Regions from separate parts of the Mesorhizobium sp. B2-3-13 genome, predicted to be linked through region 3. Evidence: riboswitches for the same ligand, from Rfam matches in the RefSeq annotation. Region 3 holds a riboswitch; each other region holds the start of a gene.
The links. Region 3 has a riboswitch for cobalamin ahead of FJ941_RS15450 (aromatic ring-hydroxylating dioxygenase subunit alpha). Riboswitches for the same ligand answer to the same signal wherever they lie in the genome.
Positions count from the first base shown of each region.

Region 1: it holds a riboswitch for cobalamin, as region 3 does, so the genes downstream of both, FJ941_RS01390 (DUF1636 family protein) here and FJ941_RS15450 (aromatic ring-hydroxylating dioxygenase subunit alpha) in region 3, are expected to answer to the same signal.
Region 2: it holds a riboswitch for cobalamin, as region 3 does, so the genes downstream of both, FJ941_RS01585 (CbtB domain-containing protein) here and FJ941_RS15450 (aromatic ring-hydroxylating dioxygenase subunit alpha) in region 3, are expected to answer to the same signal.

Region 1 covers NZ_VFVQ01000001.1:296,485-301,602, forward strand. Annotated here, with positions in the region: gene cobN (cobaltochelatase subunit CobN) at 1-630, opposite strand, end outside; gene cobW (cobalamin biosynthesis protein CobW) at 649-1,686, opposite strand; gene FJ941_RS01390 (DUF1636 family protein) at 1,683-2,117, opposite strand; cobalamin riboswitch at 2,155-2,362, opposite strand; gene FJ941_RS01395 (winged helix-turn-helix domain-containing protein) at 2,392-3,591, opposite strand; gene FJ941_RS01400 (NADH-quinone oxidoreductase subunit A) at 3,927-4,292, shown strand; gene FJ941_RS01405 (NADH-quinone oxidoreductase subunit B) at 4,283-4,864, shown strand; gene FJ941_RS01410 (NADH-quinone oxidoreductase subunit C) at 4,869-5,118, shown strand, end outside.
Region 2 covers NZ_VFVQ01000001.1:336,097-341,214, reverse strand. Annotated here, with positions in the region: gene cobO (cob(I)yrinic acid a,c-diamide adenosyltransferase) at 1-308, opposite strand, end outside; gene cobU (bifunctional adenosylcobinamide kinase/adenosylcobinamide-phosphate guanylyltransferase) at 310-825, opposite strand; gene FJ941_RS01590 (CbtA family protein) at 818-1,621, opposite strand; gene FJ941_RS01585 (CbtB domain-containing protein) at 1,637-1,816, opposite strand; cobalamin riboswitch at 1,852-2,050, opposite strand; gene FJ941_RS01580 (aromatic ring-hydroxylating dioxygenase subunit alpha) at 2,193-3,362, shown strand; gene FJ941_RS01575 (MFS transporter) at 3,367-4,566, opposite strand; gene FJ941_RS01570 (DUF1624 domain-containing protein) at 4,801-5,118, shown strand, end outside.
Region 3 covers NZ_VFVQ01000011.1:152,429-157,546, reverse strand. Annotated here, with positions in the region: gene FJ941_RS15460 (hypothetical protein) at 1-94, opposite strand, end outside; gene FJ941_RS15455 (hybrid-cluster NAD(P)-dependent oxidoreductase) at 36-1,136, opposite strand; gene FJ941_RS15450 (aromatic ring-hydroxylating dioxygenase subunit alpha) at 1,201-2,448, opposite strand; cobalamin riboswitch at 2,563-2,765, opposite strand; gene FJ941_RS15445 (DUF680 domain-containing protein) at 3,260-3,466, shown strand; gene FJ941_RS15440 (DUF680 domain-containing protein) at 3,538-3,741, shown strand; gene FJ941_RS15435 (DUF680 domain-containing protein) at 3,808-4,047, shown strand; gene ugpC (sn-glycerol-3-phosphate ABC transporter ATP-binding protein UgpC) at 4,126-5,118, opposite strand, start outside.

The DNA.
Region 1 (5,118 bases), on a different contig from region 3:
AAGCAGCATCGATCGGTAGAAGAGAATCGGGATGATGGGAGTGCTGGCATTTGAAAGGTCCGGCTGTTCTGCGACTCCCAATCCAGATTGATAGTAACCAGCTTTCGGCACGCTGACCGGACTGGCGACGGGCATATCTTGTCCAGCCAGGCCTGCCAGCCTGTGCACCAGGGCGCTCATATTGGCCGGGCCGCCCTCGCGGAAATAGCCGAGCAGGCCGTCGAGTTCGGCGCGCGGCAGCGTCGAGGCTTCGATCAGCCTGAGATCCTCGTCATGGCTTTCACCCGGAAGCAGCGCCAGTCTTATGTCGCGCTCGCGGGCGATTGCCGCGAGCTGGTCGCAGCCATAGCGCCACCAGTCGTAGCCGCCGAGGATGCGCACCATGATGACCTTGGCATGGCGGGCGACGCTGTCGATCCAGAGATCGACGGACATGGGATGGCGCAGGTCGCGCAGTGCGGCGAGCCGCATCGACGGCAGGCGATCGGCGTCGGCCTTCCATGCCGCCGCCAGTCCGGCGAGATCGCTGTCGGTGAAGGACAAGGCCACGATATCCGCCGGCGCCTGCCGGAGATCGACAGGCTCGGCGAGGTCGTCGAGCGAGGCGGAGGTCGTGGTGAGGATGTGCATCGCGGCCCGTGCCTGAAATCAGCCGGCGAGGATACGTTCGATCGCCGGACGGTTCAGCCCCTTGAGGCCGATGACGACGAGGCGCGAGCGGCGGTCGTCCCCGGCGGTCCAGGCCCGGTCGTAGTAATGATTGACGCGCGGGCCGACGGCCTGCAGCAGGAGCCGCATCGGCTTGCCACCGACCTCGACGAAGCCTTTCACCCGCAGCACGTTTTCCTGTTCGGCGGCGGCGGCGACGCGTTTTGCCAGTTCGTCGGGATTGGCGATCGAGGGGATGTCGACGATGAACGTGTCGAAGTCGTCATGCTCGTGGTCGAACGCGCCGTCATGATGGGATTTTCGGTTCTCGATGTCGTCCTCGACGGCGAGACCGAGCCCGAGCAGTACGGAGGGATCGACCTTGCCATAAGACGTCGGCACGATCTTCACTGCGCGGGCGGAGTGTTCGCCAATGATGGCATGGGCGCGGGCTGAGCCCTCGGCGTCCATCAGGTCGCTCTTCGACAGGATGATCAGGTCGGCGCAGGCGATCTGATCCTCGAACACCTCCTCGACAGGATCATCATGGTCGAGGCTTTCATCCCCGGCGCGCTGCGCCTGCAGGGCGTCCATGTCGTTGGCGACGCGGCCTTCGGCAAGTGCGGGACCGTCGACCACGGCGATGACGCCGTCGACGGTCACCCGGCTCTTCACTGTCGGCCACTGGAAAGCCTGGACCAGCGGCTTGGGCAAAGCGAGGCCCGAGGTTTCGATCAGGATATGGTCGACCTTCGGCGTCAGCGACAGGATCTGGTCGAGCGCCGGCACGAAATCGTCGGCGACGGTGCAGCAGATGCAGCCATTGGCCAACTCGACGATGTTTTCCTCTGGGCAGGTGTCGATGCCACAGCCTTTCAGGATTTCGCCGTCGATGCCGATGTCACCGAATTCGTTGACAATGATCGCGATGCGCTTGCCGCCGGCGTTTTCCAGGAGATGGCGGACCAGGGTCGTCTTGCCGGCGCCGAGGAAGCCGGTGACGACGGTGCAGGGAACGCGGGAAACGGATGCGGTCATATCAAGTCTTTCAGCATGTCGAGGGGAGGGATGCGGGCCACGAGGCCGCGCTTGAGGCTATCGGGCCGGCCCCGCCAGGGAATGAGGCCGTCGCTGGAGGTGGCGAAGAGTTTCGCGCCAGTGACGAGATCGGCGCCGCTGGTCGTGGTCAGATCGCCGAATACATAGCTCCAGCAGCCGTCACGCAGGATCGCGGCGCTCAGTCGACGTTTGCAATTGCCGAGGCATTCGACGGTGCGGATGCGGATATTGTCGCCCGAGGCGGCTTGGCGCGTATCTTCGGCCAAAAGTTCGCCGGCCCGGGGACGGGCGTCGGAGCCGCTCTCGTCGCGACAGGAGGCGCAGACGATGACAGTGATGCCGGCCAGGGAATCATCCTCGCCGGACGAAATGTCCATTGTTTCAGCCGAAAAACTGCTGTCGCGATCCAAATCAGGCTCCTTGCCCGGAAAACCCGCCGGGCGATCGGATACTTGCATTCCAGACGGCAGGTCTCCTGGCTCGCGGGTCATCGCCTTGGGTAGCCGCCTTCCCGGGACAATCCCAGTGGCTTTCGGCCTTGGCTCTTCGCTCACAGTTGCGGGGACAGCCGCGGATTTGGGATTTTCAATCCCGCACCGCATTCCCTCTTGGCTCCTCCCTTTGCCGAGAGGAGACCGTCTGGATCCGATTTAGGCTCTTGCGGGCAGCGGTGTCAACGCGAGCTTACGACACCGCGATGTCGGACAGCGCCGGGCCCAGGTCGCCGGCAGGCGTCACTTCGATGCGTTCGAGGCCAAGCCAGCCCTGCATCTGCTTCAATTCCTCGAAGAGCTGAGCGGCGGTATCGGGCGGTGCGCCGGGCTCGGCGTAAGCAGCATGGGCACGCAGGACACTTGCCGGCCGGTCTGCCTTGAGGTCGACGCGCGCCACGATCCTGTCGCCGAGCAGGAAGGGCAGGACATAATAGCCGTATTGGCGCTTGTCGGCCGGCGTGTATATCTCGATCCGGTAGTGAAAACTGAACAGCCGCTCTGAGCGCGAGCGCTCGAAGACAACGGGGTCGAACGGCGCCAGCAGGGCGCGGGCCTCGATCTTGCGTGGCAATCGCGCGTCCCTATAGAGGTAAGCCGGCTTGTCCCAGCCCTCGACGCGGACCGGCAGCAACTCGCCGAGTTCGACCAATTCCTCCAGCCGGCCTTTCATGTCGGCGGGGGAGAGTCGAAAATAGTCGCGCAGGTCGCCCGATGTCGCGATGCCGTGGGCGCGGGCGGAGATGCGCAGCAATTCACGATGTGCATCCTCGGCGCCCGGTACTGGCAGGTCGAGAATCGCCTGCGGCAGCACGCGCTCTGGCAGGTCGTAGAAGCGCTCGAAGCCGCGCCGGTGCGCCGTGGTGATGCGCCCGGCCCAGAACAGCCATTCGAAGGCATGCTTGGCGTGGCTCCAGCCCCACCAGCCGCCGGAGCCTTTCTGGCCCTCCAGCGCGGAAGCGGCGACCGGGCCGCGCTGGACGACCTCGCGGTAGATCTCTTCTATGTAGGCGGCGTGCTCGCGGCCCCATTTGGCCAGCCCCAGATACATTTCATCGCCTTGCTCGGCGCGCTGCATGCGCCAGCGCATCAGCGGGTAGGTCTCGACCGGCAGGAACGAGGCCTCATGCGCCCAGTATTCGAAGACCGTGCGCTTGCGGGTCACGGCGGCGTTGTCGAGCAAAGCGAGGGGATAGGGGCCAAGACGCGAATAGAGCGGCATGTAGTGGGCGCGAACCACCGCACTGACGGAATCGATCTGCAGCAGGCCGGTGCGGGACAGAACGCGGGCGAAGTGGCGGCGGTCGGGCGTACCGGCGGGGCGGGGATCGAGAAACCCTTGAGCGGCGAGCGCGATGCGCCGGGCGGCGGCAAGCGAGATCTTTTCCTTCATGCGGATGCGTCCCTGATGGACCTGTCTGGCGTCGTTGCGAGGCGTGATTCCAGCCAATGCTAGCAGGGTTTTGGCGGCAACCCTGTCAGGAGAGAAAAGTGGAGTAAATGGCGAAGGAAATCAAACAGGAGCGTATGGGACCAGTTTCTCCCGGATTGCCGTCCAGCTCGGTGTTTTGAACAAGGTTTGACTTGCTTCACTGGAAGTGCTGCGCTAACCCTCGCCGCGTTGCAGCATAGGCTCCTTAAAACGGTTCAGCGGTTAAACTGTCACGCTTCCGCATTAAGGTCCGGTGCTGTAATCAACGTGGATTGGCGCCAACGGAAAGCCGCTGCATGAACGCACTCCTCAGTTCGTACCTGCCCATCGTCCTGTTTATCGGCGTGGCGCTGGTGGTCGGTCTGGCGCTGCTGGCTGCGCCCTTCCTGGTAGCCTACCGCAACCCGGATCCCGAGAAGCTGTCCGCCTATGAATGCGGATTCAACTCGTTCGACGACGCCCGCATGAAATTCGACATCCGCTTCTACCTGGTGTCGATCCTGTTCATCATCTTCGACCTGGAAGTAGCCTTCCTCTTCCCCTGGGCGGTGTCCTTCTCGAAGATTGGCATGCTCGGTTTCTGGTCAATGATGGTGTTTTTGGCAGTGCTGACCATCGGCTTTGCCTATGAATGGAAAAAAGGAGCGCTGGAATGGGATTGAACGACAGTTCAGGCACCCTCGTCGCGCCGAAGCCCAAGGGTATCATTGATCCCAACACCGGCAAGCCGGTGGGGGAGGACGATCCCTTCTTCCTCGAAATCAACAACGAGCTTGCCGACAAGGGTTTTCTGGTCACCTCGACCGAGGCGCTGATCACCTGGGCGCGCAGCGGTTCGCTGATGTTCATGACCTTCGGTCTGGCGTGCTGCGCGGTCGAAATGATCCACACCTCGATGCCGCGCTACGATTCGGAGCGCTTCGGTGTCGCGCCGCGCGCGTCTCCGCGCCAGTCCGACATCATGATCGTGGCTGGCACGCTGACCAACAAGATGGCGCCGGCGTTGCGCAAGGTCTACGACCAGATGCCGGAGCCGCGCTACGTCATCTCGATGGGCTCCTGCGCCAATGGCGGCGGCTACTACCACTATTCCTATTCGGTGGTGCGCGGCTGCGACCGGGTCGTGCCGGTCGACATCTATGTGCCCGGCTGCCCGCCGAGCGCCGAAGCCCTGCTCTACGGCATTCTTCTGCTGCAGAAGAAAATCCGCCGCACCGGCACGATCGAACGGTAAATCCATGGCCGCATCCCTTACCGAACTGTCGACCTATCTCGGCGAAAAGCTGATCGGCCGCGTCAATGACGCGGTGCTCGCCTATGGCGAGCTCTCCATCAATGTCGAGCCGCGCGACCTGGTCGAAGTGATGACCTTCCTGCGCGACGATGCGCGCTGCCAATTCATCTCGATCATCGATGTCTGCGGCGCCGACTATCCGTCGCGGGCCAAGCGCTTCGACGTCGTCTACCATCTGCTGTCGCCGAAACAGA
Region 2 (5,118 bases), on a different contig from region 3:
GTCTCCCAGGTGAAACCCTCGCCCATAGCATGCCAGACCACGCGGTCGCCGAAGGCGGCAAACGCATCCTTCTCGCCGGTGTGCCATTTGCCCTTGATGAATTGCACGACGCCGACGCGCTTGCCGTGGCCGAGCATCCGCAGCGCCAGCCCGAAGGCGGCCGTGGTCTTGCCCTTGCCGGGACCGGTGTTGACGATCAGCAACCCCTTCTCGACCGTCTTGCTCGCAACCTCGGCGTCCTGCACCGCCTTGCGCTTGGCCATTTTGGCGCGATGGCGCTCTTCATCCTTGTCGTCGATATCGGTCATTTCACTTCACCTTGAGCGGTAGCCCCGCCACCATCAGCAGCACCGTGTCGGCAACCGCGGCGACCCGCTGGTTGAGCCGGCCGGCGTCGTCGCGAAAACGCCGCGCCAGTGCATTGTCGGGAACGATGCCTTGCCCGACCTCGTTCGACACCACGAACCACGGTCCGCGCGGCCGCGACAGCACGTCGGCCAGCCGTCGGCACTCCGCCTCGACGTCGTAATCGGCCAGCATGTGATTGGTCAGCCATAGCGTCAGGCAGTCGACAAGCACCGGCCGATCATCCGGCAAGGCCTCCAGCGCTTCGGCAAGGTCGAGTGACGCATCGATGGTCGACCAGCCCTCACCGCGCCGCGAGCGGTGCACCGCGATGCGCTCGCGCATCTCATCGTCATAGGTTTGCGCCGTGGCGACATACGCCCATGGCGGGGGGAATGCCGTCACCAGGGTTTCGGCGTGCGCGCTCTTTCCGGAGCGCGCGCCACCGATGATGAAAGTCAGCTTGCCGCGGTCAGGCAAAGCTGTCGCGCAAGCTGGTCGCCGTGCCGGTGAAGCGCCTGCGCACCACGCCCACGACCGCGCCGAGCACCAGCCAGAACACCAGATTGGTCACCGTCACCGCCACCACGAACTGATGGTGCAGGCCTTCCGGGATAGGCGTCTCGAAACTGTCGGGCTGCGGCGCGCCGACGATATGCGGGACGACGATCAGCAAGACGGCGAAGATGGTCAATGGCAGCGATCTGCGAAACACGATCAGGCCAAGGCCGATAGCGGTCGCCGCGGCCGTTGCCGTCCACCAGATCTGGCGCGCAAGCAGATCGGCCGCCGGCATCGCCGGCAGTTCCGGCTGCAGGCCGAGGCCTGGTGCCAGCGTGAACACGGCAAAGCCGGCCAGCCCCCAGAATACGCCCTGGCGCCAATTGCCGACGCCGCCGGCAAACTCGGAAATCGCGACCAGGACCAGCGCGAAGCCGATGCCGGTGACGATATTGGCAACCACGCTGAAGGCAAAACGCTCGACACCGTCGGCCGGCGCCCAGCCTTCATCTTCCTCCGCCGGTGCCGTGACTTCGGCGGGTGCTGGCGCGGCAGAACTCATCGCATTCCCAGCGGGCGCGACCGTGCTCACCGCATCGTTGCTCGCCGCCGGTGCAGCCGCGTGGTCATGGTGATGGCCGCCGCCGGCCTGTTCGTAGACTTCCGCCTTGAGGATCAGCGGCACTGTCGCATAGGCCTGCATACAGGCGAGAACGACACCCGCCACAAGCCCCGCGATCGCCGCGATGAACACGACGTTGCGAAACAGATTCATGATGTCAGATCCTCGTTAGTGGCAGGGAAACGCCATCGAGTGGCGATAGTCGTGGGCGGCATTGTGGACCGCATCGATATGCGAGAAACCGACAAAGCCGACGACGAACATGCCGAGCAGCGCCGCGAGCGCGAGCTGCATGAAGCGCGACTGCGAGGAGACGGAGGCGCCGAGGGAGACGGAAGCGGTAGTCATGTCTTGTCCTTTCGCCCTCCACCCGAGGGCATCGAAGTCAGTTTCCTGTCGCCGGCAGGTCTCCTGGCTCGCGGATAAGCGCCCTTCCCCACCTTCCCGAGGAAAACCCTCAGTGGCATATGGAGAGGACTACCGCACACAGTTGCGGGGGCAGCCACGGCATTGGACAGGAATTCCTGTCCGCACCGCATTCCCTCTTGGCTCCAAAAAGGAACCGACGACGTTGGTGACTATAGGGAAATTTGCCGCGCGCGGCAAACCAAATTCCGACAGTCGCCAGCGCAGGAGCGTCGTATCGGCGAAGCCGCTCCATCCCGTCCTGATTGACAAATTTTCTAGTCGGGTGTCGGCTCGCAACCCTCACAGGAAGCCAGCCATGCAGCCCAATGCCAGCGAGCGCGAGCCCTACAACGGCCTGACCCGAACCCAGCAGACGCTGCCGTCATCGGCCTATTGGGACCAGGAGAACTATCAGCGTGATCTCGATGCCATCTGGTACAGAAATTGGCTGCTCGTCTGCCGCGAGACCGACCTTGCCCAGCCTTTGGCATTCCGCACCTTCCGCGTCGGTACGCAGGAAATCCTTGTGCTGCGCGACGACGCCAGCGAGTTGCATGCCTTCCACAACACGTGCCGGCATCGCGGTTCGCAGCTTTGCCAGGAAAGCGAAGGACGCCTGAAGGCGCGGCTGATCACCTGCCCGTACCATGCCTGGTCCTATTCGCTGCGTGGCGATCTGGTGCGTGTACCGTCGAAATCGCTGCCTGACGGCTTCGACAAGGCCGACCACCCGCTTTACCGCGTTGTACTCTCGGTGCGGCGGGGCTTCGTCTTCGTCAATCTTGCTGAAGATGCCGCCGGCTCAGTGCAGTCATCCTTCGACCCGGCCTCCGGCGACCTCGGCAACTGGCCGCTGGACACGCTGGTGTCAGGCCATGTGCTGCGCAAGGTGATGAACTGCAACTGGAAGATTTTCTGGGAAAACTTCAACGAGTGCCTGCACTGCCCGGGCGTCCACAAGGACCTGTCGCGGCTGGTGCCGATCTATGGCCGCGGCCTGATGAGCCGGCATGACGATCCCGAATGGACGCGCCATGCAGACAATGATGCGCCGGAATTCTCCGGCGGCCTGCGCGCCGGGGCTGAAACATGGTCGCGTGATGGGCAGACGCATGGGCCGGTTTTCCCCGGCTTGACGCAGGCGGAACGCACCGCCGGCCAGACCTACGCTACCAGCCTGCCCTCGATGTTCATCGTCGGCCATGTCGACTATGTCAGGACCGTGCGGCTGGTGCCGCTCGGTCCCGAACAGACCGAATTGACCGCCGAATGGCTGTTCGCGCCCGAGGCGCTCGCCGCCACCGATATCGACAACATCGTCGCCTTCGGCACACAGGTGCTGGAGGAGGATGCCGCGATCTGCGAGGTCAACCAGAAGGGCCTGCGCTCGATGCGTCATACAGCCGGCGTGCTGATGCCCGAGGAATATGAGCTGCACCGCTTCCACAATCGGGTGCGCGAGCGCCATGCTGAGCTTTCGCTCTGATTTTTTAGAGGGATTTAGGCAGGTAGCGCCAGGTCATGAGGCCACAAAACGCCGCCAGCAGGCCGAGCGTGACGAACACCGATCCCAATCCGAAGAAGGCCAGCACCACCGAATAGACCAGCGGCGGCGTCAATTCGGAAAAGTCGAGATAGGTGCGGTAGACCGCCGCCATCTGCGCGCGTTCATAGGAGCGCACCGAGCGCATGAAGGCGGTCGAGCCCAGCGCGTCGAGCGCGATGGTGAAGAAGGCGCCGCACAACAGGAAGGCGCCGGTCAGCAACGGCTCTGCCGCTCCGACCGTGCCCGCCGCCAGCAGCGACGCCGACATGGCGAAATAGGCAAACGTCATGGTGCGTCGGCCGCCAAAGCGTTTTCCTGCCTTGCCCCAGAAGATCGCCATGAACAGCAGCGCATTGCCGGCCGAGACCAGCAGGCCGCCCGCCAGTTCACCCTCGCCGGTGATCACCATGAACAGCGGTCCATAGACGAAGAACGTCGTCCAGAAGCACGACCGGCCGAAGGCGATCAGCCAGGCGAGCCTGAGCCTTGGCTGCGCCACGAAGCGGCCGATGTTGGCGAGCGGATTTGCCGGCCGCGTCTTGCCCGGGCGGATCGACGGGTTATCGCCCAGCCGGTAGGTCCAGAACAGCGCCAGCAAAGCCATGGCGAAAACCGCCACCGCGCCATGCGCGGCATAGATGCCGAAATGCGCATAAAGGAAAATGCCAAGCGTCGGCCCGCCCGTCCAGGCAACCATCGACCACGCCATGCGCAGCGATTCGGCCTGCATGAAGTCGGTCTTGCGGATGTGGTCCATGATGTAGAGGTTGAGTGTGATCGACAGCGCACTGGCGCCCATGACGCGGCACAGCATGCCGGCGAGTTGTCCAGCGAGCGTGTGGGTGACGAAGAACAGCGAGCCGATGGCGAGCAGGCAGGCGCCTGCCGTGTAGACCCAGCGCCGCGCGAAGCGGCGGATCAGCATCGGCATGAACAAGGTCACCGAGAGGCCGAGCATGGATACGACGGTGTAGAGGATCGAGACGATCTGCTCGTTGTGGAGTATCTCGTAGGCCTGGATCGGGATGACGCTCGACACCATGGCGCGGGCGAAGGACTCGACCGCGTAGAGCGAGGCGAAGGTGCGCGCATCCGCGGCCTTGAGGGCCGGAAGCCAGTTCGGATGGCGCACATGCGTGGACATTGCTTCCCCAAAGCAGAATCGCGGCGTCAAATCTGCCGTGGACATTTCAGGCCCATTAAGAGGAAACCGACGCACACCCGGCAAAAAGCGAAGCCGGTCAAAGGCTTTCCCGCGCTGGCCCAATTCGGCGGCTGGCGCGGGCTCCGCCGCGCGGTCAGGCCAAGGCGACCGGTCTTCTTCTATCCAGTGCAACCGTGATAGTCGTCTTGGAGGGCTGAATCAGATCGCGAGACCATGAGCATCCACACGCCGACCGCACCCGTTCCGCAGCCATCGAAGCGCATCGTTGCCATCGATATTTTGCGCGGCATCGCGCTGATCGCGATGGCAAGCTACCATTTCACCTGGGACCTGGAATTCTTCGGTTACACCGACCCCGGTCTCACCGCCTTCGGCTGGTGGAAGATCTACGCCCGCTGCATCGCCTCGACCTTCCTGTTCCTTGTCGGCGTCAGCCTCTATCTCGCCCATGGCCGACAGATCCGCTGGAACTCCTTCTGGAAACGGTTCGCCATGGTCGCCGGTGCGGCGGTCGCCATCTCGGTCGCCACC
Region 3 (5,118 bases):
CCTCGTCGCTTTGCTGCGAACCGTCATAGGGCGGATCAAGCCTCGATTTCCAGTGCCGACAGTGGCTTTGAACAGCAGGCCAGGATGAAGCCATCATCGATCTCGTGATCGAGGATGCCGCCATTGTGGCTCATCTCGACGCTGCCGGAGACTTTCTTCACCTTGCAAGTTCCGCACAGGCCGAATTCGCAGGCCGCCGGTATCCGCACGCCCGAAGCACGCGCCGTCTGCAGCACGGTCTGGCCGGCGACACAGTCGGCGTCGACGTCCGAAAGCGCGAAGCGGATCGGCGTTGCGGCTTCGACGGGGACAGCCACACCGTCCTGCGCCGGCGCCGCGAATGGCGCCGGGATTTCCTCAACGGTCGGCGCGGCAAAGCTCTCCTGATGGTACTTTGCCATGTCGAAGCCGGCGGCTTCGAGCATGCCGCGCACGGCGCGCATGAAGGGATCGGGGCCGCAGCAGAAGATTTCGCGTTCGCGGAAATCGGGCGCCAGCAGTGGCAGCCGGATAGCGTCGATGCGGCCCATATGGCCATACCAGCCCTCGCGGCTCGACCGTTCCTCGATCATGAAGCCGAGCGACAGGCCCGGCATGTGGCCGCCGAGCAGCTCCAGCTCCTTGCGGAAGATGATCTCTTCCGGGCGCCGCGCGCAGTTGACGAAGCCGACATCGGTCCATGGTGCGCAGTCGTTCAGCCAGCGCAGCATCGACATCATCGGCGTCACGCCGGAACCGGCCGAGATGAACAGATATTTCGCCGCCGGATGGCTGTGCAGTGAAAAGTCGCCGCCCGGTCCATAGGCCTTGACGTGCGAGCCGGGCGCCAGGTGATCGAACATCCAGCGTGTGCCGATGCTGCCCACCTGCGCCTTCACCGTCACCGCGATCGAGAATGGCCGCGACGGTGACGATGACAGCGTATAGGTGCGCATCAGCGGCCCGTCCGGTGTCGGCAATTCCAGCGTCACGAACTGGCCCGGCTTGTAGCGGAACCAGGTCTGGTTGTCGGAGCGGAAGGTGAAGGTCTTCACGTCGGGCGCCTCGTCGGTGACGCCGGTCACTTCCAGCACCTGCAGCCTGTCGTTCCAGGGCGCCATCTGGTCGAGATGGCGATAGAGGCCGAGGTCCGTCATCGCATTCATCCTCTTGTCCCTTTTGTTCTGCGCATGCCCAAAACCGCCGTCTTTAGCGATATGCCTAGGCAACGCTGCGCAGGGCCGGCCGGCCGCCTTCGGCAAGCCGTGGCCCGATGAAGGACGCGTACCACTCGACGAACTGGGTCACGCCGCCCTCATGGAGCTCCGAATAGGGGCCTGGCTCGTAGGCCGGCGACAGGATGCCGAAGGCGTTTTCCTCGACGATGCGGCGATCCTGGTCGTTGGTCTCGGTCCAGACATGGGTGAGTTCTGCGAGATCGTAATCGACGCCCTCGACCGCATCCTTATGCACCAGCCATTTGGTCGTCACCGCCGTTTCCGTGGCGCTGATCGGCAGCACCCGGAAGGTGACGGCGTGGTCGCCCAGGATGTGGTTCCAGGTCGTCGGATAGTGGTAAAGCAGCAACGAACCGATGCGGTTGGTTGAAACGCTGTCGGAAAGGTTCCTCTCGACCGCGCGCTTTCCCGTCATCGTATAGCTGACGGCATCGCGCAGCAGCGGTGCGCGGGTCGCGCGATACTGGCCGGCCGGATCGATGCGGAACTTGCTCGGCAGGCCGGCCGCTTCGCATTTCGCCCAGTGCGCCAGCATCTCCGGATCGCTGTCGGCGCCTTGCACGCCGGTTACCGTCGGTGCTTCCGGGAAGGTCTTGCAGAGTTCGGGATGATTGCCGGCGCAATGATAGCATTCGCGGTTGTTTTCCCAGACCAGCTTCCAGTTGCCCTTCTCGATGATGGTGCTCTCGAAGGCGACTTTTGCCTCACGCAGCCGGTGCGGCAAAAGGTAGGGCTCGATCATCGCCCGCATCGGCGCGAAGTCGGCTGGCTCCTTGGCCAGGCAGATGAAGACATAGCCGGCGACGCTTTCGCAGGCGACCGGCTTCAGCCCGAACTGGCTCTTGTCGAACCCATCGGCCATCTGGCGGGCGAACAGCAGCCGGCCGTCGAGCTCGTAGGTCCATTGATGATAGGGACAGACCAGCTTGGCGGCCGTGCCCTTGTCGGAATTGCAGACGCGGCTGCCGCGATGGCGGCAGGAATTGTGGAAGGCGTTGATCTTGCCCTGCTGATCGCGCACCAGCACGACCGGATAATCCCCGATCTGCACGGTGATGAAGCTGCCCGGCTTGGGCAATTCGCAATCATGGCCGATGAACAGCCAGTCGCGATACCAGATCAACGCCATGTCCAGCTTGAAGTAGTCCGGGTCGGTGTAAAAGGGCTGTTCCAGCGAAAAGCCTTGTCTGCGGCTGTTCAAGAGCCTCAGCATGTCGTTGCGCGCGTCCATGTCCTGTCCTCAGTTTCAAGGACTGAACTGGTGGTGATTGAGGAAGGACTGGGCGCAGATCGGCGAAAAGCCGGACAAACACCATCCGCCTCTTGACCGCCCACCGCGATCAGTCGAGTTCTAGCGATCTCGGGCTGGTTTCCGGGCTCTGGAGTTGTCCTTGCGGACCATCGCGACACCTTCCCAGGCTTTAGCCCAGTGGTCTCCCGTTGCGACTTGAACTCCACCACCGTTGCGGGGGCAGCGCCGGAATCTGACCGGCTTCCCAATTCTCCGCTCCGTCGTCACGCAGCGGCACCTGAGATGCCTGATCTAATCACGACAGGCTTTGCGACATCGGCACGAAAGCGACATCGCATCCATGCGGCGCGACACGCATGCTGGATCGTCATGACAGGCTTGTAGCCGTTGGAATCGCCTTCTGTCGCCAAGCCGCGCCGGCACCGTCTTCGACCCCTTTGCCGGCAGCAAATAGGTTAACAGTTTCAAAAAGTGACTATTAGAGCAGTCTAAAATCGAACCGAACGGTTCGTTTCTGTTGACGGTGCGTGCAAGACGCTGTGAACGCCGAGCCTCCGACACAGTTGGTGATCAGGATGCTGTTTTAAGGTAACTAGCTGATATCACAAGAGAAAATAAGAGATGCGGAAGGCGCTGGTACAATTTCAAGTAGTGGAGTCATGGTCCACGCTGAACAACTTCGTGATTGGAAACGGCAAGGGTGCTCTCCCACATCGGGGCTGTCCGAACGACGCGATTTAATCCCAAGACACGCCGCTAGATGGACGGAAAAATACTGGAGTGCCAAAAAATGAAAAAGATCATTCTCACTGCCGCCGCCCTTCTGGCTGTTTCCGGCAGCGCCTTCGCTGGTAGCGACAACTACGGTTCGAACGGCGCCAACCAGCCTGCTGCCGCGGTGGACAGCTCGTACACCGCTTCCACCTCCACCAAGACGTCGGAGCCGGGTGCTCAAACGCCTGCTCAGGGCAGCGATCGCAACCTCTTCGGCCGCTAACGGCCTGTCCCCACGGACGGCGGGCTTGCCCGCCGATCCGGTAGAATTCAAGAAATTCAGGAGTGTCTAAAATGAGCAAGATCCTTATTGCCGCCGCCGCCGTTCTGGCCATTTCCGGCAGCGCTTTTGCCAGCGACAACTATGGCTCCAACGGCGCCAACCAGCCTGCCGCCGCGGTGGACAACTCGTACACCGCGTCGGTCGATAAGTCGGCTCCTGCCAGCCAGGAGCCCGTCCAGCACGGCGCCGATCGCAACCTGTTCGGCAACAACTAACATCTCTTCAAGCAAGGACAGCGCGCTCAGCCCGCCCCTTGAATTCGAAAAAATCGGAGTACCAAAATGAAAAAGATTGTTCTTACCGCCGCCGCTCTTCTGATTGCCGCTGGCAGCGCCTATGCCGGCAACGACAACGTTGGCGGCACCGACATCAACAAGCTGGCGACCGTCAACGTCGACACCTCGCATACGGGCTCGATCCGCAAGAGCGAATCGCCCGTCTACAAGCTGCTCAATTCGTCGGGCGACGTACAGAAGTCCGCCCCTCAGGGCGCAGACCGCAACCTCTTCGGCAACAACTAACCCGCCGTGGTAATATACAAAGAGAGCGGCGGGCTTGCCCGCCGCTCTCTTTTTGCGTTGTCGAGACAGCTTGTGGTCTCAGGCGGCTTTTGCTTCCGCTTCCTGCAGGGCGAACGACCGTCCATCCGCATCGAAGATATGAAGATCTCCGGCATTGGCGGTCAGCCGCAGCGTCGAGCCGCGCTTGACCTCGACATTGCCCGGCAACTTGGTCACCAGCGGCAGGTCGGCACGGCCGATGTCGATATAGACCAGCTGAACCTCACCGAGCTGCTCGAGATAATCGACCGTCCCCTCGAACAGATAATCGCTACCACTGGCGATCGCGAGATCTTCCGGCCGCACGCCGAAGCTGACCGCCGCTCCCTTTGCCGAAGCAGGCGTCGCGATCGGTACCGTCGCCTTGCGGCCGCCGACATGACTGACGATGGTCGGATTGCCCGTCTTGTCGACCGTCGCCGGCAGGATATTCATGGCCGGTGAGCCGATGAACTGGGCGACGAAGAGGTTGCCGGGGTTCTTGTAGAGCTCCATCGGCGTGCCGACCTGCTCGATGTGGCCATCCTTCAGCACGACGATGCGGTCGGCCAGCGTCATCGCCTCGACCTGGTCGTGCGTGACATAGATCATAGTCGTGTTGGGCATCGATTCCTTGAGCTTGGCGATCTCGATGCGCGTGGCGACGCGCAGCGCCGCGTCAAGGTTCGACAGCGGTTCGTCGAACAGGAACACTTTCGGATTGCGCACGATGGCTCGGCCGATGGCGACACGCTGGCGCTGGCCGCCCGACATCGCCTTGGGCAGGCGATCGAGATATTTGGTCAACTGCAGGATCTCGGCCGCCTGTCGTACCCGCTTGTCAATCTCGGCCTTGCTTTCCCCACCGATCTTCATCGAGAAGGCCATGTTATCGTAGACGGTCATGTGCGGATAGAGCGCGTAGGACTGGAACACCATGGCGATGCCGCGCTTCGACGGCGGCACGTCGTTGACCACCTGACCGTCGATCCTGAGTTCACCCGAGGTGATTTCCTCAAGCCCGGCGATCGAGCGCAGCAAGGTGGACTTGCC